Regions from separate parts of the Rhizobium sp. H4 genome, predicted to be linked through region 1. Evidence: predicted binding sites of a transcription regulator. Region 1 holds the regulator's gene; each other region holds the start of a gene.
The links. The regulator PhoB, encoded in region 1, activates phosphate uptake and scavenging genes when phosphate is short. The targets are predictions, from matches to a motif close to TGTCATNNANCTGTCAT.
Positions count from the first base shown of each region.

Region 2: a site for PhoB is predicted at 5,269-5,285, ahead of C4N04_RS04665 (DUF1045 domain-containing protein). Genes of this name have one in related genera too.
Region 3: a site for PhoB is predicted at 2,845-2,861, ahead of C4N04_RS12585 (UDP-2,3-diacylglucosamine diphosphatase). Genes of this name have one in related genera too.
Region 4: a site for PhoB is predicted at 5,164-5,180, ahead of C4N04_RS21510 (DUF1868 domain-containing protein). Genes of this name have one in related genera too.

Region 1 covers NZ_PSOW01000015.1:154,403-161,624, forward strand. The annotation lists gene pstA (phosphate ABC transporter permease PstA) at 1-879, shown strand, start outside; gene pstB (phosphate ABC transporter ATP-binding protein PstB) at 895-1,710, shown strand; gene phoU (phosphate signaling complex protein PhoU) at 1,755-2,468, shown strand; gene phoB (phosphate regulon transcriptional regulator PhoB) at 2,602-3,285, shown strand; gene C4N04_RS22810 (GcrA family cell cycle regulator) at 3,524-4,057, opposite strand; gene C4N04_RS22815 (aspartate aminotransferase family protein) at 4,483-5,682, shown strand; gene argF (ornithine carbamoyltransferase) at 5,720-6,634, shown strand; gene C4N04_RS22825 (Hsp33 family molecular chaperone) at 6,723-7,222, shown strand, end outside.
Region 2 covers NZ_PSOW01000002.1:384,797-392,018, forward strand. The annotation lists gene C4N04_RS04630 (flotillin domain-containing protein) at 1-962, shown strand, start outside; gene C4N04_RS04635 (metallophosphoesterase family protein) at 990-1,730, opposite strand; gene uraH (hydroxyisourate hydrolase) at 1,731-2,087, opposite strand; gene C4N04_RS04645 (ureidoglycolate lyase) at 2,084-2,584, opposite strand; gene C4N04_RS04650 (HepT-like ribonuclease domain-containing protein) at 2,590-2,952, opposite strand; gene uraD (2-oxo-4-hydroxy-4-carboxy-5-ureidoimidazoline decarboxylase) at 2,949-3,449, opposite strand; gene puuE (allantoinase PuuE) at 3,449-4,372, opposite strand; gene C4N04_RS04665 (DUF1045 domain-containing protein) at 4,486-5,193, opposite strand; gene C4N04_RS04670 (FAD-binding oxidoreductase) at 5,308-6,486, opposite strand; gene mnmD (tRNA (5-methylaminomethyl-2-thiouridine)(34)-methyltransferase MnmD) at 6,485-7,213, shown strand.
Region 3 covers NZ_PSOW01000007.1:74,692-81,913, forward strand. The annotation lists gene C4N04_RS12575 (FAD-binding oxidoreductase) at 384-1,823, shown strand; gene C4N04_RS12580 (phosphoglycerate mutase family protein) at 1,949-2,698, opposite strand; gene C4N04_RS12585 (UDP-2,3-diacylglucosamine diphosphatase) at 2,923-3,732, shown strand; gene C4N04_RS12590 (MFS transporter) at 3,911-5,131, shown strand; gene dgcA (N-acetyl-D-Glu racemase DgcA) at 5,083-6,066, opposite strand; gene C4N04_RS12600 (MlaE family lipid ABC transporter permease subunit) at 6,165-7,222, shown strand, end outside.
Region 4 covers NZ_PSOW01000014.1:68,483-75,704, forward strand. The annotation lists gene C4N04_RS21485 (MFS transporter) at 1-772, shown strand, start outside; gene ispG (flavodoxin-dependent (E)-4-hydroxy-3-methylbut-2-enyl-diphosphate synthase) at 972-2,222, shown strand; gene hisC (histidinol-phosphate transaminase) at 2,239-3,300, shown strand; gene C4N04_RS21500 (polyprenyl synthetase family protein) at 3,309-4,223, opposite strand; gene mtgA (monofunctional biosynthetic peptidoglycan transglycosylase) at 4,360-5,097, shown strand; gene C4N04_RS21510 (DUF1868 domain-containing protein) at 5,230-5,952, shown strand; gene C4N04_RS21515 (glutathione S-transferase family protein) at 5,966-6,613, shown strand; gene rpmF (50S ribosomal protein L32) at 6,769-6,954, shown strand; gene C4N04_RS21525 (hypothetical protein) at 7,117-7,222, shown strand, end outside.

The DNA of each region.
Region 1 (7,222 bases):
ACGGTCAATGTCTCGCTGCTCGCCGACGCCAATATCGACAGCGCCAACAAGGGCCAGATCGATCTCTCCGTCGATGAGAAGAACCGCAAGGTCAACGACAAGCAGGTGACCTGGATGAACGAGCTGAAGGCGAGCGGCGCTCTCCATAAGCAGTTCAACACCGGCCTGTTCGTCAACGGCAATTCCAGCCGTCCGGAGGCTGCCGGCCTCGGCGTCGCCCTCATCGGCTCGCTCTACCTGATGCTGATCGTGCTGGTGCTCTCGCTGCCGATCGGCGTTGCCGCCTCGATCTATCTCGAGGAGTTCGCGCCGAAGAACAAGCTGACGGACCTGATCGAGGTCAACATCAACAACCTCGCCGCGGTTCCCTCGATCGTCTACGGTCTGCTCGGCCTTTCCGTCTTCATCAACTTCATCGGCCTGCCGCGCTCGGCCTCGCTGGTCGGCGGCCTGGTCCTGACGCTGATGACCTTGCCGACGATCATCATCGCCACCCGCGCGGCACTGCGCGCCGTGCCGCCGTCGATCCGCGCCGCGGCGCTCGGCCTCGGCGCCTCGAAGATGCAGATGGTGTTCCACCATGTCCTGCCGCTTGCCATGCCCGGCATCCTGACAGGCACGATCATCGGCCTGGCGCATGCGCTCGGCGAAACCGCGCCGCTGCTTTTGATCGGCATGGTCGCCTTCGTCGCCAACGCGCCGGCCACGCCGCTCGAGCCCTCGACGGCCCTGCCGGTGCAGGTCTATATGTGGGCAAACGAGGCCGAACGTGCCTTCGTTGAGCGTACTTCGGGTGCCATCATCGTCCTGCTCCTGTTCCTGATCGTCATGAACATGGGTGCCATCCTCTTGCGTCGTCGCTTCGAGCGCCGCTGGTAAACGGAGTTAAACATCATGAACATGTTGACGGAAGCTGCAGTTGAAAAGGCGCCGGATCAGAAGATGAGCAACGTCCCGTATAAAATGATCGGCCAGGATGTCTCGGTTTACTACGGCGAGAAGCGCGCGCTTTTCGATGTGAACCTCAACATCCGCGAAAACACCGTAACCGCGCTGATCGGCCCTTCGGGATGCGGCAAGTCGACCTTCCTGCGAAGCCTCAACCGCATGAACGACACGATCGAGGGCTGCCGCGTCGCCGGCAAGATCACCCTAGACGGCGAAGATATCTATGATCCCGACATCGACGTCGTCGAGCTGCGCGCCCGTGTCGGCATGGTCTTCCAGAAGCCGAACCCGTTCCCGAAGTCGATCTATGAAAACGTCTCCTACGGCCCGCGCATCCATGGGCTGGCCAAGTCGAAGGCCGATCTCGATCAGATCGTCGAGTCCAGCCTGCAGCGCGCCGGCCTCTGGAACGAGGTCAAGGACCGTGTGCACGAGTCCGGCACCGGCCTCTCCGGCGGTCAGCAGCAGCGCCTGTGCATCGCGCGTGCCGTCGCCGTCAGCCCTGAAGTCATCCTGATGGACGAGCCCTGCTCGGCGCTCGACCCGATCGCCACCGCCAAGGTCGAGGAATTGATCCACGAGCTGCGCGAGAACTATACGATCGTCATCGTCACCCACTCGATGCAGCAGGCGGCGCGCGTGTCGCAGCGCACCGCCATGTTCCACCTCGGCAACCTTGTCGAGGAGAACGACACCGACAAGATGTTCACCAACCCGGACGATCCGCGCACCCAGGACTACATCATGGGTCGCTTCGGCTGATTGCGGCAATCCGAAGCCTTCCCGTTATTCGAGGACAAAGCCCCATGGCATCAACACATATTTATTCTGCCTATGATGATGATCTGAAGTTCCTGTCCAGGCGGATTTCCGAAATGGGCGGCCTGGCCGAGCAGATGGTCGCCGAATCCGTTCGCGCCCTGGTCAACGGCGACACCGCGCTGGCGCAGAAGGTCATTTCCGACGACGTGATCCTCGATCACACCGAACGCGAAATCGGCGACAAGGCGATCGTCACCATCGCCCGTCGTCAGCCGATGGCCTCGGACCTGCGCGAAATCATGGGTTCGATCCGCATCGCCGCCGATCTCGAACGGGTCGGCGACCTCGGCAAGAACACCGCCAAGCGCGTCATCGCCGTGCAGAGCACCGGCGTTCCGCGCAAGCTCGCCCGCGGTCTTGAGCACCTGTCCGAGCTGGCCCTTGTCCAGCTCAAGGAAGTGCTCGACGTCTATACGACGCGCGCCGCCGACAAGGCGACCGCCATCCGCGAGCGCGACAACGAGATCGACGCGATGTACACCTCGCTGTTCCGCGAACTTCTGACCTATATGATGGAAGATCCGCGCAACATCACCAGCTGCACGCATCTTCTCTTCTGCGCCAAGAACATCGAGCGCATCGGCGATCACGCCACCAATATCGCCGAGACGATCTACTACATGGCGACCGGCGCCCAGCCGGAAGGCGACCGTCCGAAGGACGACAGCGCCAACACCGTCGGTGCGGCCACGGAATAACCGTGCCGGACCCAGCTTGCGTGCGCGCCCGTACGGGCGCGCAAAGAGGTCGCAGCCAATTTCTGATTTTGCGCGGGATCCCTTGCTTAAATCACCCCCGGTTTAAGGATCGTGCGCGAGGAGACGGACACGCATGATCCCGAGAGTAGCAGTTGTTGAAGACGAAGAGGCCCTCAGCGTGCTTCTCCGCTATAATCTCGAAGCGGAAGGCTTCGAAGTCGATACCATCCTGCGCGGCGACGAGGCCGAAATCAGGCTTCAGGAGCGAACGCCCGATCTTCTCATCCTCGACTGGATGTTGCCCGGCGTCTCCGGTATCGAACTCTGCCGACGCCTGCGCATGCGGCCGGAAACCGAACGGCTGCCGATCATCATGCTGACGGCGCGCGGCGAGGAGAGCGAGCGCGTCCGCGGGCTGTCCACCGGCGCCGACGATTACGTCGTCAAACCGTTCTCGACCCCCGAGCTCGTCGCCCGCGTCAAGGCGATGCTGCGCCGCGCCCGCCCGGAGGTGCTGTCCTCGGTGCTGAAATGCGGCGATATCGAGCTCGACCGCGAAACCCATCGCGTGCATCGCAAGAGCCGCGAAGTCCGCCTCGGCCCGACCGAATTCCGCCTCTTGGAATTCCTGATGTCGTCGCCGGGCCGCGTCTTCTCCCGCTCGCAACTGCTCGACGGCGTCTGGGGCCACGATATCTATGTCGACGAACGCACCGTCGACGTCCATGTCGGCCGCCTGCGCAAGGCCTTGAACTTCTCCAACATGCAGGACGTCATCCGCACCGTCCGCGGCGCCGGTTATTCGATGGAAGCCTGAGGGGTTTCTGACAAAGTCGAGCAAGCTCCGCCCCTCACCCTAGCCCTCTCCCCGTAAACGGGGCGAGGGGACGTGCCCCACGAGAGCTTGGTGAGAAACCGAGAGGGTGCGGCATATCCCTTCGCCCCGCAGGCGGGGAGAAGGTGCCGGCAGGCGGATGAGGGGCAGCCACACCCAACACACTCAAACAAAAAACGGGCCTTCCAGCCCGTTTTTGCATCTCAACAATGTCGCCCGCTCAGCTGACCCGCGCTGCCGCCCGGCGGCGTTCGTTGACCGGCTGATAGGCGAGCTTCTGGTGATAGCTGCAATAGGGTGAATTGTCCGGGGATTCGCAGCCGCAGAAGTGGAAGTCGTCCTTCAGAGGATCGCCGACCGGCCATTTGCAGGTGCGTTCGGTCAGCTCCGTCAGGCCGAGGCGGCGGGAAATCGGCACGACCACGTTGCCTTTCGGCACGTATTCCATTTCCTCGATCGTTTCGATCTCGATCTCTTCCTTCAGCATCGTTGCGCCCTGCTGCCGGGTCACGGTGCGGGTGGTGATCCGGGAGGCGTAGTTCGGCGCGCGCGGCGCAGATGTCTGGCGCTTCGGCGTGCGCGCCGCGGTGGCAGTGCCGCCCGCCTTGGCGCGGCCGGGAAGGCTCAGCCGGTGCACCTTGCCGATTACGGCGTTTCGGCTCACGCCGCCAAGTTGTGCCGCGATCTGGCTGGCGCTCAGCCCTTCGGACCACAGCTTCTTGAGTTTCTCGACCCGCTCGTCTGTCCAGTTCATGCCCTGTCTCCACCTTTTGCGTTGGTGATGGCAGAATCCCTCACCGTTGTCCCGGAAGCCTCCGAAACAAGAAACGCTTGATCAATTTTGGTGACTAGTTCCGCCGCATGCAGTCTAGTAATTGAACTTTAACCTAGTGTGAGGCTGACTCCGTGACAAGAGTCGCGGGAATCCGGATGAATCGAATTCGTAGTTTTCCCCAACTTGCTGCCCCTGCGTGTCATTTCTGCAATAATGCCTGTTGAAGGCTGAAAATGCCGCTGTACAAGCTTGCTGCATGCGCTAAGGGCGCAGTTTTGTTGACATTGCAGCGCGAAAAGGAAATAGTACCGATCGCCGCCGAAAGGCGGCATTTTTGATTTTTCGGGCCCGGTTTTCTTAGCCGGAGTCCGGAGCCTGACAACGCTGACCGGGAGACCCGCGCCATGGCTGAAGCCGCGCCGCTTTATGACACCTATTCTCGTGCCCCGCTGCGGTTCGAGCGAGGCGAGGGCGTATGGCTGATCACCGAAAGCGGCGAGCGTTATCTCGATTTCGGCGCCGGCGTCGCCGTCACCTCGGTCGGCCACGGCAATCCGCATGTGGTCGCCGCCTTGAAGGAGCAGGCCGACAAGGTCTGGCACCTCTCCAACATCTATGAGATCCCCGGCCAGGAGCGCTTGGCCAAACGGCTGACGGACGCCACCTTTGCCGACAAGGTGTTCTTCACCAATTCCGGTGCCGAGGCGCTCGAATGCGCGATCAAGACGGCGCGCCGCTATCAGTTTTCCAAGGGCCATCCCGAGCGCTTCCATATCATCACCTTCGAAGGCGCCTTCCATGGGCGCACGCTTGCGACGATCGCCGCCGGCGGCCAGGAGAAATATCTCGAAGGCTTCGGCCCCAAGACGCCGGGCTTCGATCAGGTGCCGTTCGGCGACATCGAAGCGGTACGCGCCGCGATCACCGATGCGACGGCGGCAATCCTCATAGAGCCGGTGCAGGGCGAGGGCGGCGTGCGCCCCGCCACGGCTGAGTTCATGAAGGCGCTGCGCCGGATCTGCGACGAGAAAGGCCTGCTGCTGATCCTTGACGAGGTCCAGACCGGGGTTGGCCGCACCGGCAAGCTCTTCGCCCATGAGTGGTCGGGCATCACACCCGACATCATGGCTGTCGCCAAGGGCATCGGCGGCGGTTTCCCGCTCGGCGCCTGCCTTGCCACTGCTGAGGCCGCCTCCGGCATGAAGGCCGGCACCCATGGTTCGACCTATGGCGGCAATCCGCTGGCCATGGCCGTCGGCGGCGCCGTGCTCGACGTCATCCTCGCCGACGGCTTCCTGGAACATGTGCGCGACGTCGCCTTGGTCTTCCGTCAGGGGCTGGCCTCGCTGAAGGACCGTTATCCCGATGTGATCGAGGATATCAGGGGCGAGGGCCTGCTGCTCGGCGTCAAGGCGGCCGTGCCCTCGGCCGAGCTGCTGCAGGCGATCCGCGCGGCGCATCTGCTCGGTGTGCCGGCAGGTGACAACGTCATCCGCCTTCTTCCGCCGCTCGTCGTCACCGCCGAGGAAGCCCGCGAGGGTCTCGCCCGCCTCGAGAGCGCCGCCGAGAGCATCCGCGCCTCCAAGGTCAAGAAGACGGCTTGAAGGGATTGCCGCCTTCGGGCGCACGACAGGTAAGAACATGGCTCCTAAACATTTCCTCGATCTTTCGGCCGTCACATCGGCCGACCTCAGAACCATCATGAACGATGCGCTTGCCCGCAAGCAGGCCTTCAAGGCCGGCACGGGCGACAAGCCGCTCGCCGGCAAGATGCTGGCGATGATCTTCGAAAAGCCGTCGACGCGCACCCGCGTCTCCTTCGACGTCGGCATGCGCCAGCTCGGCGGCGAAACGCTGTTTTTGTCAGGCACCGAAATGCAGCTCGGCCGCGCCGAGACGATCGGCGACACCGCCAAGGTGCTGTCGCGTTATGTCGATGCGATCATGATCCGCACCACCGAGCACTCGCGCCTGCTGGAGCTTGCCGAGCATGCGACCGTGCCCGTGATCAACGCGCTTACGGACGATACCCATCCCTGCCAGATCATGGCCGACATCATGACCTTCGAGGAGCATCGTGGCCCGATCAAGGGCAAGACCATCGCCTGGACAGGCGACGGCAACAATGTGCTGCATTCGCTGGTCGAGGGGGCCGCGCGTTTCGGCTATCGCATGAACATGGCCGTACCCCTTGGTTCGGAGCCCAAGGATCACTATCTGAACTGGGCCCGCAATGAGGGCGCCGAAATCATGCTCTGCCATGATGCCGACCGTGCGGTCGAAGGCGTCGATTGCGTGGTGACCGATACCTGGGTCTCCATGAATCAGGAACATCGGGCCCGGGGTCACAACGTCTTTCAGCCTTATCAGGTCAATGCGGCCTTGATGGCCAAGGCCGGCAGCAATGCATTGTTCATGCATTGCCTGCCCGCCCATCGCGGTGAGGAAGTGACGGATGAGGTGATCGACGGTCCGCAATCCGTGGTCTTCGATGAAGCGGAAAACCGTCTTCATGCGCAGAAGTCGATTCTTGCTTGGTGCCTGGGCGCGATCTGAACCATAATCGGACGCCGCGTGTGAAAACGCGCGGCCGCGCGAGCGAAGGGCACCCTTGCTCTTCGCTTGAAAACTAGGAGTGAAAGCCATGGCAGAAGCTGCAGCCGCCCTCGGCCAGTTCGATTTCGCCGGCGATGACCATGTCGTCCCTTTCCAGGTGGAGGGTCTGGATGTGCGCGGCCGCGCCGTCCAGCTCGGCCCGATGCTCGATGCGATTCTCGAGCGCCATCATTATCCCGCCCCCGTCGCCCGGCTGCTTGCCGAAGTCGTCGTGCTGACGGTGCTGCTCGGCACCTCGCTGAAATTCGACGGCAAGTTCACCGTGCAGACCAAGGGCGATGGCCCGGTCGATCTTCTCGTCGCCGATTTCTCGACGCCGGAAAATGTGCGTGCCTATGCCCGTTTCGATCAAGCGCTGCTCAACAAGGCGGTTGAAGCGGGCGAGACCGAGCCGGAACAGCTGCTCGGCAAGGGGGTGCTCGCCTTCACCATCGACCAGGGCAAGTTCGCGCAGCCCTACCAGGGCATTGTCGCGCTCGATGGCACCTCGCTCGAGGAAATCGCCGGTGTCTATTTCCGTCAGTCGGA
Region 2 (7,222 bases), on a different contig from region 1:
TCGCCAACAAATCCGCCGCGACGCGCGCCGAAACCGCCCAGCAGGAGCAGGCGGCAAAACGCGCCGAAGAGGAAGCCCGTATCGCCTCCGAACAGGCGATCGCCGAACGCGAGGCAGCCGCCAAGCAGGCGCGCGAAAGCGCGAACATCGATGCGGCCCGCGCCGTCCAGCAGCGCGATACCGAAGCCAAGCGCGACCTTCAGATCGTCGCCCAGGAGAGCGCCATCGCCGTTGCCAACAAGAGCCGGGAAGAATCCGAGGCGAAGGCGGCGGCCGAAACGGCCCGCGCCACCGCGATCGCTGCAGAGGAAAAGGTCGGTACCGCCAAGGCAATCGAGATCGCCGAGCGCGAAAAGCAGATTGCCGTGATCGACGCACGCAAGAAAGCCGAAACCGAAGCGACCGCCGTGACCGTCGGCGCCGAGGCCGAGAAGCAGGCCGCGATCGACCAGGCGGAAGCCATCAAGACGCTCGCGACCGCAGAAGCGGACGCGGCGATCATCAAGGCCAAGGGCATTCTCGAAACCGGCCGGGCTCAGGCCGAAAGCGAGGCCTTGCTCAACGAGGCCCGCAACAAGCTCAGCCAGACCATCATCGAGTTCGAAATCACCCGCGAGCGCATCCGCATCATTCCCGAAGCGCTGGCCGAGGCGGTCAAGCCGATCGAGAAGATCTCCGACATCAGGATCTTCGACACCGGCGGCATGCTCGGCCGCGGCGGCGCGAACGGCGACAGCGGTATCGGCATGGGTGACGGCCTGGCGGGTCAGTTGCTCGCCTACCAGGCCAACAAGCCGATCCTCGACAAGCTGTTGAAGGAGGCGGGCTTCGAAGGCGATAATGCGATCTCATCCCTGCTTGGCAATCTCGACAGCGCCAAGCCCGCGGCCCCACACGTCGTTCCGGCCGCACCCGGCGCCCCCGCGCAGGCGGCTATCGCCGCTGCACCTCCGAAGGAGTAATCCGCTATCGCGCGCGAAGGCGGCCGGCTACCGCAGCCAGCCGGTCGCCAGCGCACTCGCCCAGTCTGGCCGGCGGTTTTGAGCCGCCAGTCTCGACATCGCAAGATTGTCATAGGCGACGTTGCGGAACTGCCAGGTCCATCCCGCAGGCGTCTTTTCCAGAATCGCATAACCGGCCAGCGGATGGCCGGCTTCGACCCTGTGGTAGCAGGGCTGATCGTCGTCATAGGCAGGGCAGCCGACGCTGCCGGGGTTGACGATCAGCCGGCCGTCGGAGAGACGGACGGCGCGAGGAATGTGCGTGTGCCCGCAAAGGATCAGCGGCAGGTCTATGCCCTCAGCCAACGCCTCGATCGCTTCGATCGGCTTTGGGAAAACGATACCGTCCGGCGAGACTGACTCCAGCCAGTAGAAGTTGTCGTCTTTCGGCGTTGCATGGCAGAGATACGCCTCGCCGCGATAGACGGCATCGAATGGCAGGCTGCGCAGCCAGTCGAGCTGGGGTGGCGACAACTGCCGATAGGCGGCGGCATCCGAGGCATGCATGGAAGCCGGATCCTGCTCAATGAGATAGCGGTCGTGGTTGCCGCGCACCGACGTCAGGTCGAGCGGCATCAGCAGATCCGCCGTCCGGCCGGCCTCCAGCGGCCCGCTGAAGACATCGCCGAGATTGACGACCTCCTCGATGCCTTCGGCGCGAATATCCGCAAGCACCGCCTCGAGCGCCAGATGGTTGCCGTGGATATCGGCGATCGCGGCAAATCTCATCTAGCTGCCTCGATAGGTGGAATAACCATAGGGCGAGATCAGCAGCGGCACATGGTAATGCGCCGTGACGTCGGCAATGCCGAAACGGATCGGCACCAGATCGAGGAAGGCAGGATGCGGAAGGGCCGTGCCGCAGGCCCTGAGATAATCGCCGGCGTGGAAGACCAGCTCATAAATCCCCACGCGGAAATGTTCGCCTGATAGCATCGGCCCGCCGTCGACCCGGCCGTCGGCATTGGTCTTGACCGTCTTCAAATGCCTGCGGATCTCGCCCTCGAGCTGGAAAAGGTCGATCCTGAGGCCTGCTGCCGGCTTGCCGAGGGCGGTGTCGAGAACATGCGTGGTCAGTCCGGTCATGGGGCTGGCTCTTTGATGACAAAGGGGGTTTCGAAGAAGAATTCTTCCAGATTGTTGCCTGGTCCGTCGCGATCGACGACCAGGAAATCGGAGGGCTGGCCAAGCGCCATCAGCGGATGATGCCAGACATTGCGGCGGTAATTCACCCCCTGGTCCCCGCGCGCGCGAAAGACCTGCGGCCGGCCGGGGCGCCCGCCTTCATCCTCTGAAACGACGACGAGGAAGGGCCGGCCGGAAAGCGGCGAGAAGCTCTGGCTGCCGAAAGGATGACGCTCCATCATATCGACATCATAGGGAAAGCTGCGCGGCTGGCCGCGAAACAGATTTATGATGACGCGCGCGCCCTCGCCCGCCGCCTCGGCTGCGGCCAGCGCATGAAAACGCTCGGTCGTGCCGCCATTGATGAGCCGCATCGAGGCTGGATCGGCTTCGATCACCTCGCCGAACGGGGCGAAGGTCGATCTGGTCAATGGACGGATGTCGAGAAATTCGGGCAACGGCTTCACTCGCCTTCGGCATGCCAGTGACGAATGGCATCGATCTCGACAAGAAGTTCCGGCAGCGTGCGATAGGTTGCCTCCCAGATGTCGGAGGGATCGAGGGCGAAGACGTCTTCGAGGATACGGTTGCCGGTGCCGCAGATTTTCGTCCACGGCAAAGTGGGATGCTCGGTGGCAAATTCCGGATGGGCTACAAGCAGGCGGGATGCAGCCGCGCCGATGGTGAAGTGGCAGAAGGCAACGGCCTTGAAAGTGAGATTGTCCTCGGCGAAGGCCGCCTCATCCATTCCGCCGACAAAATACAATGCTTCGGCGGCCGCCTTCTGCATTTCATTGAGATAGTCGATAGCACGCGGCTCGCTCATTCACCCTCCGGCAACATCGATGTCAGGCGCAGCAGTGCGATCCGTTCGACCTGCGCCGTTGCGGTCGCGAATTCTTCATCCGGGCCATTGCCGATCCGGGTCTCGAAGGCCGAAAGGATGTCGTCCTTGCCGAGCCCTTTGACGGCGATGATGAAGGGAAAACCGAATTTTTCGACATAGGCCGCATTGAGTTCGCTGAAGCGGGCATGCTCGGCCGGGCTCAGCCGGTCGAGACCGGCTCCCGACTGCTCCTTGCGGCTGTCCTCGGTGAGTTCGCCTGCGACCGCCAGGCGCCCGGCGAGATCCGGATGGGCTCGGAGCACGCCGAGACGCTCTTCCTTGCTTGCAGCGCGGAAGACGGCGGCAAGCGCCGCATGCACACCTGATGCCGTCAGCGGCTCTACCACGCTGCCGTTGTCATAAGCACGCTCGGCGATGAAAGGCGAATGCTCGAAGACGCCGCCGAAGCGGGAAACGAAATCGTCGCGCGACAGCATCAGAGCGCGTCCGGCTGATGGTGCTTGTGCCAATGTTCGGCAATCTCGATGCGGCGCGGAATCCAGACCTTGTCGTGCTTCAGCACATATTCGATGAAGCGCTTCAGCGCCGCCGCCCGACCGGGTCGTCCGACGAGGCGGCAATGCAGGCCGACCGACATCATCTTCGGGCTGCCCGCCTTGCCTTCCTCGTAAAGCGTGTCGAAGGCATCCTTCAGATAGGTGAAGAACTGATCGCCGGCGTTGAAACCCTGCGGCGTGGCAAAACGCATGTCGTTGGTTTCAAGCGTATAGGGAACGATCAGGAAAGGTTTGCCGTCGACGCCCTTAACCCAGTACGGCAGGTCGTCGGCATAGGAATCAGAGGAATAGAGGAAACCGCCCTCCTCCTGCACCAGCCGAAGCGTATTGTCGGAGGGCTTGCCCTGATACATGCCGTAGGGCCGCTCGCCGGTCAGTTCGGTGTGCAGACGCACGGCTTCGAGAATATGCTTGCGCTCGAGATCCTCGGGGAAATCCTTGTATTCCAGCCAGCGATAGCCGTGGCTGGCAATCTCCCAGCCGGCCTCCTTCATCGCCGCGACGGCTTCCGGGTTGCGGGCCATCGCCAGCGTCACGCCGTAGACGGTCGCCTGCACCTTGAGATCGGTAAACATCCGCCAGAGCCGCCAGAAGCCGGCCCGCGAGCCATATTCGTAGATCGATTCCATGTTGAGATTACGCTGTCCCGGCCAGGCAGCCGCGCCGACGATCTCCGACAGCAGGTTTTCGGACGCGGGATCGCCGTCGAGAATCGAGCTCTCGCCGCCCTCCTCGTAATTGATGACAAACTGCACGGCGACGCATGCCTCTTCGGGCCACTTCGGGTCGGGCGTCTGGCGCCCATAACCGACGAGATTGCGCGGATAAGTCTCGGATACCATCAAATCACCTTCTGAAAGGACGGGGAACGGTATCATCCGCAGCCGGAATGTCGAGACGGAAACTGCGCGGCAGAATTTATCTTTTCTCCACAATCACTTAGATTGAAGCATCGTCAGGCGATCCTGCGCGCACTGACCTTGCCCATGGGGTGCAGCGAGTGGACGCGGAAGGGACCGCCAGTGCCCTCTTCGATCATCAATGCCACGTTCGAAACCATCACCGGCTCCTTCAGGGCGGGCTCGAAGATCGTTCGCAGCGCCGCTTCGATGCGGGGCATGTCGATCGCGTTGATCGAGCCTGTCACCGGCATATGGAAGCGGAACTCGTCCATGACATAAGGATTGCCCCAACGATGCAGATTGGCGAACTGCGCCGCCGATAATCCATCCGGATCGCTGCGCTCGATGTCGGCTTCGCTCAGCGGCGCGCGGTAGCGATCGAACTCCTGGACGATTGCCGAAGCCAGATACTGGATCTGCTGACAAGGAGCGCTCGGCATCAGGCTATAGAAACTGCCGAGCCGGGCAATTTCCAGACGTGAAATCTGGAAGGGAGCGAATGTCCCGGCAAAACGCATGAGATCGCGCAGGAGTTGCGATTCGGACATATCTGCGGACAGATGGAACGGCGCTTTCAGAACGCCGTGGAAACCATAACGCCGCGGCACCGCGGTATGAAAGGCGATCTCGTGAATGCCGAGGCCGCGGACGGCCGGAGGCTCCAGCATATCGCCCGAATATACGTTTCGACCAAGCCAATTGGCGGCTACGAGCGACAGCGGGTCGCTCGCCGGAGGCGTGAAGCAAATGGCATAGCGCATGCAATTTCCTCCATCAAGGAAGTGAGCGCCGATGAAATTGGGCGCTGCCGATGCGCAAGCAGATAGGTGATTTGCATGACAGAATAACGAAACGCAGCTGTATCCAATTCGCGTTTAACGTGAAGCCACAGCGATATGGCTTGAAATCGCAAAGCTTTCCGGCAGCAAAAAACCGCAATCTGTATCGCCTGCGATACAAACCGCCGCTTCCGCCAGCCGGTGCGCTAGGCCGAAGCTGACCTTGAAACCGCCGGTCAACGCGATCAGACTGGGATGGTCGGGATGGCGACCGATCATTGGATCGCGGTCGATCGCTTTCGGCCGAAGCCCGGCCCAGCGTTCGACAACCGGCGCATTGCGAAGCGCCGGGGCAATGCCCCGCGCCATCTCGATCAGCCCATCGAGCTGAGCGTCGGTCGACGCGGGGTCATCGAAACGGTTCTCGCTGGTGCTGCCGATCGCCGCATATCCGCCCTCATGCGCGACGATGTAAAGCCCGTCGAGGAAGATCGTCGGCAAGGCCGGATCGATATCGGCTTTCAGCAGCGCCGCCTGTCCCTTCACCGGTTGGCCGAGCGGCTGTTTCAGCCCTGGTGTCAGCGCATCGAGCAACGGGAAAGACTGGTGGCCGGCAGCCAGCATGCAGCGATCGAAAACGACGCTTTCGCCGCCGATCGCGGCCGTGCCGCTATCGGGATCGAGGCCGGCAACCGTTGCATGTTCGAGGATGTGCACATGTTTTGCCCGCCGCAGGAAAGCGGCGAGCGCCGCGATCAGCAAGCGGGGTGCGACGCGGCCGGCGAGCGTATCGTGCACGAAGCCGCTCCCGCCCGCAGAGTCCTCGACCCAGCCGCTGACCGGCGGACTGTCGAGCACATGCCAATGAAAGCGGCGTGCACCGGCCTGCCAATGGCGCTCGGCGTCCTCGCAATGCCCCTGTGCTATCTTGTTAAGATGCGGCTTCGGCAACGGAATCAGCCGTCCCGACCTGATGTAACCGGCCGAGAGCCCGGTCTCGGCTTCCAGCGCTGCAATCTCGGCTTCAAGCGAGACCAGCGCATCGAACTGGAACTGCTTCTTCTCGGACCATCGGTCCGGCATATGCGGCATCAGCGCGCCAAGCAGGCCGCCGCTCGCGCCTCCGCCCAATCTGCCGGCGTCGGCAATGACCGTGCCGATGCCGCGACGCTCGGCATGGACGGCCGCCCAAAGGCCCATGATGCCGCCGCCGACGATCAGCAATTCGCAGGATGATTGACCTGAGACCGGCTGAGGACTATCGGCTTTTCCCATGACAGACGTGAACCCTGATCAGATTGGCGCGGGCGCGCCGCAGCCGCTCGAATGGCGCGACGGCGATATGCCCTATTCCACCGCCTTTGGCGATCATTTTTATTGCCAGACGGATGGCCGGCTGGAATGCGGCCATGTCTTCCTCGCCGGCAACGGCCTGCCGGAGCGATGGAACGGGGGGCAGACATTCGTGATCGGCGAACTCGGCTTCGGCACCGGCCTGAACTTCGCCGAGACCTGGCGGCAATGGAAGCAGCATCGCGCAGCCGGCCAGCATCTGCATTTCATCTCCTTCGAACTCCATCCGATGCGCGGCGACGAGATCTGCCGAGCGCTGTCGCACTGGCCGGAGATCGATACTGAGCGCGAAGCGCTGACGGCGGCCTGGCCGCAGATGGCCGATGGGACAGTTTCGCTCGACCTTGACGACCAGACGCGGCTCAGCGTCGTCTGCGGCCCGGCCCTCGATGGCGTCATGGCGGCGAAGCCGGGCTTCGACGCCTGGTATCTCGACGGCTTCGCCCCGTCGCGCAACGGCGACATGTGGTCGGAGGAGCTGATGCGTGAGGTCAACGAAAAGACCGTCGCCGGCGGCACCTTCGCGACCTATGCCGCGGCCGGCTTCGTGCGCCGCAATCTCATCGCCGCCGGCCTTGCCGTGGAACGCCGCAAAGGCTTCGCCGGTAAGCGCGAAATGCTCTGCGGTGTGAAGGCGCCCGTCAGGTAGGGTACCGGC
Region 3 (7,222 bases), on a different contig from region 1:
GGCGACAGTATGGAAATGGGGGATGGACGAAGTTTTCGTCGAGAGGGTATGCCGTGGATACCGCCCTCTGCCCTGCCGGGCATCTCCCCCACAAGGAGGGAGATCGGCAGGAGGCTGGATCATCGTTCCCTCTCTACGCATCGGCATATTCGTGCGGTAATTGCTTGAGCAAGCCATCGCGCCCATTCAATCTCCCCACCTGTGGGGGAGATGCCCGGCAGGGCAGAGGGGGTATCCACGGCACACCTAAAACCTTCTTTTGCGTGGAGCCTCATCGCGGCGGTGGCAACGAGCTAATCCTTTTGGAAAACTTGTTTGGCGACCACTGCGGGCGCAATATGCCGGCCGCGACGGTGCGGGGCGCCGGTCGCAGGGAGGAAATCATGGACAATTTGAACCTGACGACCCTGCAAAGCGGGCAGACGATGGTCAATGACGTGGCCATGGATGCTTTTGCCGCTGGATTTCGCGGCAATCTTCTGACCAGCAAGGATACGGATTACAACGAGGCTCGGGCGATCTGGAACGCGATGATCGACCGTCGGCCTGGGTTGATCGCGCGTTGCGCCGGGGCGGCCGACGTCGTGCGCGCGGTACGGTTTGCCCGCGACAACAATCTGCTCGTTTCGGTGCACGGCGGCGGCCACGGCATTGCCGGCAACGCCATGTGCGAAGGAGGCATCGTCATCGATCTGTCGACGATGAAGTCGGTCCGGGTCGATCCCGAGATACGCCGCGCCAGAGTCGAGCCGGGCGCCACGCTTGGCGACGTCGACAAGGAAACGTTGGCCTTCGGGCTGGTGCTGCCGACAGGCATCAATTCGACGACCGGCATCGCCGGCCTGACGCTCGGCGGCGGTTTCGGCTGGCTGACACGGAAATTCGGGCTGACCCTCGACAATCTGGTTTCGGTGGATGTGGTGACGGCCGACGGCGAACTGGTCAAAGCGAGCGAAACGGAAAGGCCGGATCTCTTCTGGGCGCTGCGTGGCGGCGGCGGCAATTTTGGCGTCGTCACCTCCTTCGAATTCCAGCTCAACCCGCTGCATTCCGAGGTTCTTGCGGGGCTGGTCGTGCATCCCTTCGCTGATGCGGAGAAGGTGCTGCGGGAGTATCGCCAGGCGCTGGACGCGGCACCCGATGAACTGACCTGCTGGGTGGTGATGCGCCAGGCGCCGCCGCTGCCTTTCCTGCCGGCCGAATGGCACGGTAAGGAGATCGTGGTCCTCGCCATGTGCTATTGCGGAGATATAACGGCGGGGGAAAAGGCGACGGCCAGATTGCGGGCGATCGGCAAACCGATTGCCGATGTCGTCGGTCCGGTGCCGTTTACCGGCTGGCAGCAGGCATTCGATCCGCTTCTGACAGCTGGCGCGCGCAATTACTGGAAGAGCCAGGATTTCGCTTCCCTCTCGGATGCGGCGATCGACGTCCTGCTCAACGCCGTGCGCAAGCTGCCGGGGCCGGAATGCGAAATATTCATCGGCCATGTCGGTGGGGCCGCCGGCCGTATTCCCACCGAAGCCACCGCCTTTCCGCAGCGCAGCTCGCATTTTGTCATGAACGTGCATGCGCGCTGGCGGGAAGCGGGAATGGATGCAAGCTGCATTGGCTGGGCGCGCGAGCTCTTCGAGGCAACCAAGCCGCATGCTGTGGGTACGGCCTATATCAACTTCATGCCGGAGGATGAGACGGATCGGGTCGAGATGGCTTATGGCGCCAATTATGCGCGTCTCGCTGAAATCAAGCTGCGCTATGATCCGAACAACCTGTTCCGCATGAACCAGAATGTGAAACCGCTGGCGGCTGTGCGGGCCGCCTGATTGGTGCAGTCAGGCGACTGTCAAAACCCTTCCCCACACGGGGGGAGGGACTAGTTGTGCGCGCCAGCTTGAGCAGACATCGGAAAGATGAAATGGATCCGAGCCTCATCTTTCCACTCAGCTAACTAGCCTCCAAGCCTCGGCGCGAGCGTGACATCGGCACCATGGGCATCGCGCAGATCGCCTTCATGTCCAGGCAGCCGGTCGGCCGCCCGGTGCAGCAGGATCGACGCATAGCCTTGCGAGCGCGTGCCCTCGATCAGCGTGATGTCGGCATTTCCGGGATTGTCGGAGCGCTCGAACCATTCGACAGGGTGGTGCAGGAAGTTCATTTCGACCGCCCGATTGGTAACGCCATGGCCGACAATGGCGATGTTATGGTCGTCGTTCTCGCCGTCGCGCATCACCGTCTGGAGGAAGAGCCGCACCCGTTGAGCGACGTCCGCCCGGCTCTCGCCATCGGGTGGACGCGCATAAAACTTGCCGCTATTGCTGCGCAGCCGCGCCCATTTTTCGAATTCCTCGGGAAATTTTTGTTTCCTCTCGGCATGGTCGTAGATTTCGGTAAAGAGGCCGAAATCCTGCTCGCGCAGCAGATAATCTTCCCTGACATCGCCGACGAAATCTTCCGGAAGGGCATCGAGCAAAGCGTCCTTGCTCTGTCGTGTTCTTAGAAACGGCGAGTACCAGATGCGCAGCTTCTGAAATCCGTTGTCGGGCAATCCCCGCAGATAGGATGTGATCACGCAGCCGGCCTCCAAAGCCTGCCGGTAGCCCCATTGCGTCAGTGGCACGCTGTGGTCGCCGAACTGCCGATAGGCCCGTTCATCGATGTTGCCGAGGGATTCGCCGTGGCGAACGAGAAAAAGGCGCATCAGCCGTCCCCGCATTGTCGGACGTGGAATCGCCGCATCATGAACGCGAGCGATGCGCGGGGCAACATTGCAGGAAGGCGATTCCTGCCCCGACGATTGACTTATTGCCGTTGGGATAACTAGCGGTGCAGGCCTTTTCCCCAGTCTGTCATCTTCCTGAAACACGAGTCTGGTTTTGGAAGGCTATATGAAAGATGGGGCATGAGCCGTAGCTCGTGATAGACATGATGGAACCCAGACATTTCCGCACGCTCTTCATTTCCGATGTGCATCTCGGCTCGAAGGCCGCGAAGGCTGATTTCCTCCTGGACTTCCTGCGCTACCACGAAGCCGATACGATCGTGCTCGTCGGCGACATCGTCGATGGCTGGCGCCTGAAGCGCAGCTGGTATTGGCCGCAGGTCTGCAACGATGTCGTCCAGAAGCTCTTGCGCAAGGCACGCAAGGGCACGCGCGTCGTCTATATCCCCGGCAATCACGACGAGTTCCTGCGCGATTTTCCGGGCATGCATTTCGGAGGCATCGAGGTCGTCGAGCGGATGATGCATGACGGCGCCGACGGCAAGAAATACCTGATCCTGCATGGCGACGAGTTCGACGTCGTCGTTCGCAATGCCCGCCTGCTCGCCTATCTCGGCGACTGGGCCTACGATACGGCGATCCGCATCAACATCCTGCTGGCGGCCGTGCGCCGCCGCCTCGGTATGCCCTACTGGTCTTTCTCGGCCTGGGCCAAGCTGCAGGTCAAGCATGCCGTCAATTTCATCGGGGAATTCGAGCGCGTCGTCGCCGAAGAGGCGCGCAAGAGCGGTGCCGACGGGGTGATCTGCGGTCACATCCACCACGCGATCATCCAGGACATGGACGGCATCCGCTACATCAATACCGGCGATTGGGTCGAAAGCTGCACGGCGGTCGCCGAGCACGAGGACGGCACGTTTGAATTGATCACCTGGCGGGCGCTCGCCAGCACAGTGCCGGCGCTGACCGCGGTCGAGCGCGAAGAGGCGGAGCTGGCACCCCAGGCTGCCTGATTTCGGCTGATTATTTCGTGCCGGCGCGCCCGCGCCGGTACTTTCCAGGAATTTAGCCGGTTCCGTCAGGCGACAGACCCTATTTATTTTCTAAAACGTTTCAGCAGGGCTATTTCTCGCAATAGTCGTATCCGGGGTGGCCGTGGTAGGACAACGTCAGTTTCCTTCAGGTCCCCCCATGATTCCCGTTCACCATTCCCCGACGAGTGAGGGAGCGCCGCCGCGCTTCCGGCTGCTCAGCGCGCTTTCCTATTGTGCGCCGTTGCTGGTCAACGGCATCGTTCTGCCGTTCTTCCCCGTCTGGCTCGCGACCCACAGTTTCAGCGACCATGAGATCGGCATCATCCTTGCCATACCGATGGTGGTCCGGGTGCTGGTGGCGCCCATCGTCGCCATGATCGCCGACCGCTTGAAGGAACGCGCCGATGTGCTGCTGTGGTCGGGTGGCCTGTCGCTGCTGACGGCGATCGCGCTTTACTGGACGACAAGTTTCTGGCCGGTGACGATCGTCTATGCGCTGCAGGGCGCCACCTTCGCGCCGTATCTGCCGGTCGTCGAATCGATCGTCATCTCGGGCGTGCGCCGCTGGGGGCTCGATTACGGGTCGATGCGCGTATGGGGTTCGATCGCCTTCATCGCCTCGACGCTGGTCGGGGGGCAGTTGGTCAGCCGCTGGGGCGGCGGGATGGTGCTCATCGTCATGGTGTTCGGCTTTACCATGACGATCGTCATGGCGATCTTCTGTCCGCGCATCGGGCCGACGCGGCGGCGCGGCCAGCCGATAAACATTCCGGCGGCCACCGGCAGCGGCCTGCGCGAGCCGCATCTGCTGCTGCTTCTGATCGGCGTGGCCATCCAGCAGTCGAGCCATGGGGTGCTCAACACTTTTTCGTCGATCTACTGGCATCAGCTCGGCTTTTCCGGCACCGAAATAGGCCTGCTCTGGAGCGCCGGCGTTGCCTCGGAGGTGACGGTGTTCTTTCTTTCGAAGCGTCTTAACCGGCGCTTCGATGCCTGGACGCTGATCCGCTTCGGCTGCGCCGTCAGCGTCTGCCGCTGGATCCTCTTTCCCATGAACACGGGCTTTGCCGGTTTCTTCCTGCTGCAATGTTTCCACGGCTTCACCTATGCCTTCGTACATACCGGCGTGCAGCGGCGGATCGTGGCGACGGTACAGGAAACGCAGGAATCATCGGCGCAAGGCGCCTATTTCTTCTATGTCGGCATGGCGATGGCGCTGATGACCCTGGCGTCCGGTTATCTCTATGCCTGGCTGGGCGTCGTCAGCTATTACGTCATGGCGCTGGTCGCGCTCTGTGGCCTCGGCATCGTCATCGCAGCCTATTACCTTCAGCCCCAGAGGCTGCTTTCGGGCGGAAAAACCAGGGAGGCAGCGTAACGGAGGCCGGGCTGCCGGTCGCGGGCGAGCAGCAGCGGACCGTCGAGATCGACGAAATCGGCATTCTGGGCGAGCAGCACCGCCGGTGCCATGGCAAGCGAGGTGCCGACCATGCAGCCGATCATGATCGAGAAGCCGAGCCGCTCGGCCTCTGTCTTCATCGCCAGGGCCTCGGTGAGGCCGCCCGACTTATCGAGCTTGATATTGATCGCGTCATAGCGGTCGGCAAGGCTGGCGAGATCGCCGGTATGGTGGACGCTCTCGTCGGCGCAGACGAGCAGCGGGCGGCGGATCTCGGCAAGCAAGGCGTCGCGGCCAGCCGGCAGCGGCTGCTCGACGAGCGTCACACCCGCCTCCGCGGCGATGTTGAGGTGACGTTCCAGCACCGCTTCCGGCCAGCCTTCATTGGCATCGAGGATGATTGCGGCTTCGGGCGCGGCCGCGCGGACGGCGCGGATGCGGCTTTCATCGTCGCCGGTGCCGACCTTGACCTTGAGCAGGGCGCGGCCGGCATGTTCGCGCGCCTGGGCCGCCATCACCTCCGGTTCGCCGAGCGAGATGGTATAGGCTGTCGTCAGCGGTTTCGGATCGGCAATGCCCAGTCGAGACGCGACGCTTTGGCTCATCTGTTTGGCTTCCAGATCCCAGAGGGCGCAATCGACGGCATTGCGCGCAGCGCCGGGCGGCATCGCCGACAGCAGGTCGTGCCGCGAGATGCCTGCCTCGATCAGCGGACGCGCGGCTTCGATCTGGGCAAGAACGCTCTCCATCGTTTCGCCGTAGCGGCGATAGGGCACACATTCGCCATGCCCCTCAGCCCCTTCGTCCGTCAGCGTGCAGGTGATGACCTCAGCCTGCGTCTTTGCGCCGCGGGCGATGGTAAAGCTCCCGGCAATCGGAAAGGAATTCATCTGGATATCAAGGATGCGCGGCATTATTGCTGTCCTGCGAGCATGGAAATTGCACGTTGCTTCTGTATATTGACGCGCCGGGCGACGAACCGCTTCGCGAGTCGGCACTGTCGCTGTAAGCCTTGAAAGACACAAGTATCTTGAACGCCGATAATCGCAACGCTGCCTCGCTTGCCGTGGACGACCAGTCCGCAGGTTCGGGACAGCGTGTGCGTCTTAGCGGCAACTGGCGCAGCGCCTATGTGCATCTTGTGTTGCGCGATTTCGAAAAGCTCCTGCACCAAAAGTCCGGTAACCTGACGGTCGATCTGTCGGAGATTACCGACATCGATACGGCGGGCATCTGGTTGCTGTGCCGGCTGAAAAAGGAAGCGGAGGCGGCCGGGCGGACGGTCGGCTTCGAAGGCACCAATCCGCATATCGACGAAATGCTGGCGATGTTTTCCGAGGAGTCGCCCAAACCGGAGCAGGAGCCGAGGGAGAAGATCTCACTTGCCGCGCGCATTCTCGCGCCGATCGGCAAAATGGCCTACGACGTCTGGGACAATCTCGCCGCCGCCATGTATATCCTGGGCTCGGCGGTGCGCGGCGCGCAGATGAAATTCGGCCGCGGCAGCGGCGTTTCGCCGGCCTCCATCGTCAATCAGATCGACCATATGGGCGTTCGCGCCGTTCCGATCATCCTGCTGATGTCATTCCTGATCGGGGCGATCATCGCCCAGCAGGGCGCCTTCCAGTTGCGCTATTTCGGCGCGGAAGTCTTCGTCGTCGATCTCGTCGGCATCCTGCAATTGCGCGAAATCGGCGTTCTGCTGACCTCGATCATGATCGCCGGCCGTTCCGGCAGCGCGATCACCGCCGAAATCGGCTCGATGAAGATGCGCGAGGAGATCGACGCCCTGAAGGTGATGGGCCTGAACCCGATCGGCGTGCTGATCTTCCCGCGGCTGGTGGCGCTGACCATCGCGCTGCCGCTGCTGACGGTCTTGGCGAACTTCGCCTCGCTTGCCGGTGCGGCGGCCGTCGCCTGGGGCTATTCCGGCATCACCTTCGCCAACTTCCTGGCGCGCCTGCACGAGGCGGTGACACTGTCGACCGTCCTGTCCGGCATGATCAAGGCGCCGTTCATGGCGCTCGTCATCGGTATCGTCGCCGCCGTCGAAGGGCTGAAGGTCGGCGG
Region 4 (7,222 bases), on a different contig from region 1:
CATCATGTCCTCCTGCCACGCCTTCTGGAGCCTCGGTGGCCTGATCGGCTCCGGCCTCGGCGGCATCGTGATCGCCAAGCTCGGCATTCTCGGCCATGCCCAGCTGGCAACCGTGCTGGCGGCGATATTCGTAGCCGTCGCCTGGCCGATGATCCTTGCCGATCCGCCCCATCCCGATGCCAAGAAGGAGAAGACGCGGCTGCCGATGGTGCCGCTGCCGTGGCTGCTCGGCTTGATGGCGCTGTTCTCCATGGTGCCGGAAGGCGCGGTTCTGGATTGGGGAGCGCTCTATCTCCGGCAGGAAATGGATGCTTCTGTCGCCCTATCCGGTCTCGGTTTCGCAGCCTTTTCGGCGACCATGGCGACCATGCGCTTTGCCGGCGATCTGGTGCGCGATCGCCTCGGAGGCGTCAAAACGCTACGCATCTGCACGCTTTTTGCCATTGTCGGCATGTTGCTTGCTGGCCTTGCGCCGGATGCCGAGATCGCCATCCTGGGTTTTGCCCTTTGCGGCATCGGCATTTCCAACATGGTGCCGATCGCTTTCTCGGCGGCGGGCAATATTCCCGGCCTCAAACCCGGCATCGGCATCTCCGTCGTCACGACGATGGGTTATTCCGGCATGCTCGTCGCGCCGTCGCTGATCGGTTTCGTTGCTGAACATATCGGCTTTGCCGTGGTCTTTATGGCGCTGCCGGTGCTGCTGCTGTTCGTTCTCGCGTTTTCGAAGCTGGCCCATTATGCCGACGGAGTTTCCGGAGGCGGCCATTGAGCGGCCTCCAAACAAAAGTGATATTGGGGGCGGTTGACAAGAAAGCGGTCATGATCCACCTGAAAGGCACCATTTCTAAAGCGCGGCGCAATCTTTTCAGATTCGCTTGCCGCGCTTTAGATCTTTGTTTTACGCATGTCGTTATCGCAAAACCGCTGCGCACTTTTGCGCGACATGCTTAGGGGTGCAAGAGCTTTCAATGTTGTCAGCCGCCGATTTTGATCCGAAACCGCGCCGGGCTTCCGTTGCCGTCGATGTCGGCGGCGTCATCGTCGGCGGCGGCGCGCCGATCGTCGTGCAATCGATGACGAATACCGATACGGCCGATATCGATTCGACCGTCGCCCAGGTCGCGGCGCTCCACCGGGCAGGCTCGGAGCTGGTGCGCATCACCGTCGACCGCGACGAGAGTGCGGCCGCCGTGCCGAAGATCCGCGAGCGGCTGCTGCGGCTCGGCATGGACGTGCCGCTGATCGGCGACTTCCACTATATCGGCCACAAGCTGCTCGCCGATCATCCCGATTGTGCCGAAGCGCTGGCGAAATACCGCATCAATCCCGGCAATGTCGGCTTCAAGGACAAGAAGGACAAGCAGTTCGCCGAGATCATCGAGATGGCGATCCGCTACGACAAGCCGGTGCGCATCGGCGTCAACTGGGGTTCGCTCGATCAGGACCTGCTGACGGCGCTGATGGATGAGAATGCGGCCGCCGGCTCGCCGCTTTCGGCCCGGCAGGTAACGCGCGAGGCGATCGTGCAGTCGGCGCTGCTTTCGGCGGCCCTTGCCGAGGAAATCGGCCTGCCGCGCAACCGCATCATCCTCTCGGCCAAGGTCAGCCAGGTGCAGGATCTGATCGCCGTCAATTCCATGCTCGCCGAGCGCTCCAACCATGCGCTGCATCTCGGCCTCACCGAAGCCGGCATGGGCAGCAAGGGCATCGTCGCCTCGTCGGCGGCGATGGGCTTCGTGCTGCAGCATGGCATCGGCGATACGATCCGCGTGTCACTGACGCCGGAGCCGAACGGCGACCGTACGCGCGAAGTCCAGGTGGCGCAGGAAATCCTGCAGGTCATGGGCTTCCGCCAGTTCGTGCCGGTCGTCGCTGCCTGTCCCGGCTGCGGGCGCACGACCTCGACGGTGTTCCAGGAACTGGCCCAGAACATCCAGAACGATATCCGCAAGAACATGCCGGTCTGGCGCGACAAATATCCGGGCGTCGAGGCGCTGAATGTCGCCGTCATGGGCTGTATCGTCAACGGACCGGGTGAAAGCAAGCACGCCGATATCGGCATTTCGCTTCCCGGCACCGGCGAGACGCCGGCAGCACCCGTTTTCATCGACGGCAAGAAGGCGCTGACGCTGCGCGGCCCCAATATCGCCGCTGATTTCGAAGCACTTGTCGTCGATTATATCGAGAAGCGCTTCGGCCAGCGGACGGCGGCGGAATGAAGACCGGCGAGTCTAGATGAGCCGGTACTGGTCGCCCATCGTCAGTAAGCTTCGGCCCTATGTCGCAGGCGAGCAGCCCCGTATTCCCCGCCTGATCAAGCTTAACACCAACGAGAATCCCTACGGTCCGTCTCCCAGAGCGCTCGAGGCGATCGGGCAAGCGACGGACGATCGTCTTCGGCTCTATCCCGATCCCGCAGCCACGGAATTGCGCGAGGCGATCGCCGTCCGTCTCGGTCTGGGAGCAGATGAAGTCTTCGTCGGCAACGGCTCCGACGAGGTGCTCGCTCATACGTTTCAGGCGCTGCTGAAACACGAGCTGCCGCTTCTCTATCCGGATGTCAGTTATCCGTTCTATCCAGCCTATAGCCTGCTGTACGACGTCGAAACGATCGAAGTGCCTGTCGACGACAGGTTCCGGATACGGCTGGCGGATTACGACAGGCCGTGCGGCGCGATCCTCATCCCCAATCCGAATGCGCCGACCGGCATCGGCCTGCCGCTTGCCGATATAGAGGCGCTTGTCGCCGCCCATCCGGATGCGGTCGTGGCGATCGACGAGGCCTATGTCGATTTCGGCGGAGAGAGCGCCGTCCCGCTCATTTCCAAATACCCCAATCTGCTGGTCATTCAGACTCTGTCGAAATCCCGCTCGCTTGCGGGTCTGCGCGTCGGTTTTGCACTGGGGCAGCGGGAGCTGATCGAGGCGCTGGTGCGCGTCAAGGACAGCTTCAATTCCTATCCGCTCGATCGTCTGGCGCAGGTCGCCGCGACGGCGGCGATCAAGGACGAGGCGTGGTTCGAGACGTGCCGGAGCAAGCTTGTTGCCACCCGCCACGCTCTTGTCCTGGAACTCGAAGCACTGGATTTCCAAGTGCTGCCGTCTCAGGCGAATTTCGTTTTCGCAAGACACGCAAGCCGGCCGGGTGCCGCGCTTCAAGCCGCGCTGCGGGAGCGCGGTGTGCTCGTCCGGCATTTCGCCAAGCCGCGTATTTCGGAATTCCTGCGCATCAGCATCGGCACAGACGAGGAATGCGCCCGTCTGGTGTCCGCTCTCAAGGAAATATTGTCGGCCTGATCGGTCAGTTAGTTCTTCCGGTCGGCGATGAAATGCGCCGCGGCGATGAGGGTCGATGCGCGGGCGCTATAGGGAGCCAGCAGCGCCTCGGCGTCGGCGACATGCCGGCGGAGCTCGGTCTCTGCCCATCCCATGCCGTGCAGCGCCACGAGCGTTCCCTTGCCTCGGGCCGCATCCTTGCCGGTCGCCTTGCCCATGGTAGCGGCATCCGAGGTCAGGTCGAGAATGTCGTCGGCGAGCTGGAAGGCAAGGCCGATCTTTTCGCCGAAGGCGCGCAGGCGGCGGCGATCGTCCTGCGGGCTTCCCGCGATGATGGCGCCGGCCTCGCAGGCAAAGCGGATCAGCGCACCCGTTTTCATCGCCTGCAGGCGGATGATGCCGGCTTCGTCTTGAGCCTGTTTTTCCGCCGCCAGATCGAGCGCCTGGCCGCCGGCCATGCCGCCGAGACCGGCGGCGCGCGCAAGTGCCAGCACCAGCGATGCCTTGCTGGCATCGGGAAGCGCCGTTTCAGGTGCTGCGACAATGTCGAAGGCGTAGGTCAGCAGGCTATCGCCGGCGAGGATCGCGGTGGCTTCATCGAACTTGATGTGCACCGTCGGTTTGCCGCGGCGCATGTCGTCGTCGTCCATGGCCGGCAGATCGTCATGCACGAGGGAATAACAGTGCACGCATTCGAGCGCGGCGCCGATACGAAGGGCGGCCTGCGCATCACCGCCGAGAAGAGCGGCACTTTCGACGACCAGGAATGGACGCAGCCGCTTGCCGCCGTTCAGCACCGCATAGTGCATGGCGCTGCGCAGGGTCTCGGGCCTGGCGATTTCATCGGAAAGGGCGTTCGGCAACAGCAATGCGTCGAGCAGCGCCTCGATCTCGCGGGCGTTGTTCTTTAGCCTGGTCTCGAAAGTGTCCCGGTTCGCGTCCATCGGCGCTGTTTGGCATGGGGCAAGGGGGCTTGCAACGGAATTGTCGATGGCTACTGCAAGATTTCCCATGTGCTCTGGCATAAGCGCCTCACAGGCGTTATGAGAACGACAGGGAGCGAAGTGGACTGGGGACATTTTGGATATAGCGCCGGAGACAGAGGATATCGCCGACATGCCGGCCCGTCGGCGATGGTTCGAAAATCGGCCTGTGCTGAAGCGTATCGTTCTTGCCGTGCTGGCTCTGATCGTCCTTCCCTACGTCCTGATCTTTTTCTATCTGCTGCCCTTCATCCATCCGGTCTCGACCCTGATGCTGCGCGATCTCGTGCTGTTGCGCGGTTATGACCGCAGATGGGTGTCGCTGGACGAGATCTCTCCGGCCCTGGTGCAGTCGGTGATGATGTCCGAGGACGGGCAATATTGTTTTCACGGCGGCGTCGACTGGGCCGAGATGCGCATGCTGGTCGAGGATACGCTGAAAGGTCAGGCAACCCGCGGCGGCAGCACCATCCCGATGCAGACGGCCAAGAACCTCTTTCTCTGGAACAGCCGCTCCTTCGTGCGCAAAGCGATGGAGCTTCCTCTGGCCGTCTCCACGGATTTCGTTCTGTCGAAACGGCGGCTGATGGAAATCTATCTCAACATCGCAGAATGGGGTCCCGGTATCTACGGCGCCGAGGCGGCAGCCCAACATCATTTCAAGGTGCCGGCCTCGAAGCTGACGCGGCGGCAGGCATCGCTGCTTGCCGTCTCGCTCCCGAACCCGATCGACCGCAATGCCGGCAAGCCCGGACGAGGCCTTCGTCGGCTGGCCGGCGTGATCGAGAGGCGTGCGCAGGGTTCCGGCGATTACGTCAAATGCCTCTATGATTGAGATCATTGCGCTTAAGCCGGGAAAACCAAATCACATTTTTGCTGGAATGGCGGTAGAAGCCGCAAGCGTCATCTGACATTCTTGGTTCTGCCATATGGGCGGTGCAGTCCAATCGGAGTCCCTCAGTCGACCATGACGGCCACGACCTTTTTTCCCGAACTGCTCCTCTATTCGAAGACGCACAATCCGAGCCCGCCCGCTCACCTCGGCAGCCGTTATCGCAGGGTCGGCGGCTTTCTGCCCGAGGCCGGCAGTACCATCGTCTGTCATGTCGAGAAGGCGTCGCGGACGCAGACGGTGCTGATCGAAGCGCGCGAGAAATATCTGGCGATGCCCGAGGCCGAACAGTTCCTCTTCACGCCGATCTCCAGCCTTCACATGACGCTTTTCGAAGGTATCATCGAGACCAGACGCCGGCAGGATTACTGGCCGCGTGATCTCTCTCTCGATACGCCGATCGACGACATGACCGAGCTCCTTGCGGCACGGCTCGAAGGTTTTTCGATGGCCGAGCCCTTCAAGATCGCCGTCGTCGACGCTCAGCCGTCGGGACTGCTCGTCGATGGGGCAACCGAGCAGGACCGCAAGATCATGCGCGCCTGGCGCGACGCACTTGCCGATCTTCTCGGTTATCGCCAACCCAACCACATGGACTACAAGTTCCATATTACCTTCGCCTATCCAATCGAACGGCTGGAGGACGAAGCCTTGCCGCGCTGGCAGGCAATGCTTGACGGCGTGGCAGAGGATATCCGCCGCGAGGCTGCTGTTTTCGAGATGACGCCGCCGGCATTCTGCGTGTTCGAGGACATGAACCATTTCCACGAACTGCTGATCTTCGAATTCGACACCTGAACAGGACAAGCCCATGGACAGACCGACGCTCTACATCGCCAACAAGAATTATTCCTCCTGGTCCTTCCGGGCCTGGATAGCGCTGACCGGCACCGGTGTCGGTTTCGAGGAAGTCCTGATCCCCTTCGACTATCCCGGCGGCAATCCCGACATCAAGGCCATCTCGCCGAGCGGCAATGTGCCGGTGCTGCAGCACGGCGCATTGAAGATCTGGGAATCGCTGGCGATCATCGAATATGCCGCCGAGCTTTATCCCGAAGCCGGTCTTCTGCCGAGGGATCGCGCTGCGCGGGCGCTCGCCCGTTCGGTTTCGATGGAGATGCTGTCGGGCTTCCGGGCCCTGCGCGGCGCCTGCCCGATGAATATCCGCCGGCCGAGGGCCAGGATCGTCTTGCCGCATGGCGTCGACGCCGATATCCGCCGCATCGAGACGATCTGGCGCGACCTTCTGCAGAAGTCCGGCGGACCCTTTCTCTTCGGTGCCTTCAGCGGAGCGGATGCGATGTTTGCGCCTGTCGTCAACCGGTTCGACATCTATGATCTCGTCGATCGGGACGAGACGCTTGCCTATATGACGACGATGAAGGCGCATCCGGCCTGGCGCAAATGGGAAGAGGCGGCGCGCGCCGAGCGTTGGATCGTGGCGGAAGACGAAGTCTGAGCGAGGAATCAACGGCTCGCAAAAAATATTCATGGGGACTGGTCAAGGCCGCCCCTTGCATGTATAAGCGCGCAAAATTTCCGAAATCGCGACATGTCCGTTTCGGCCGCCAGTCTGGCCGTGGGAATGTTTTGCCCGCAAGTGGAGTAAGAGAAATGGCTGTACCGAAGAGAAAAACGAGCCCGTCCAAGCGCGGCATGCGCCGTTCGGCTGATGCGCTGAAGGCTCCGACCTATGTCGAAGACAAGAATTCCGGCGAACTGCGCCGCCCGCATCACATCGACCTGAAGACCGGCATGTATCGCGGCCGCCAGGTTCTGACGCCGAAGGAAAGCGCATAATTTCTCGATCCGGCTTGTCCGATCGAAGATTTTCAAGGCCGGCGTCATGCCGGCCTTTTGTATTTCTCCGCAGCGGGGTTATCGGCAAATATAATAGTTGCAGCGGCTTGAAGTGGGACGGCGGTTTAGCGCAGTATTCTCCTGGCGCCAGGAGATTTGCCGATGATAGCCGCAATGCCGCTGATGATTATCCCGTTTATTCTTTACAATCTGGCGATGCTCGGCCTGATGGGCGATGGCGGCATTGCAGTGCTGAAGCACGATATCA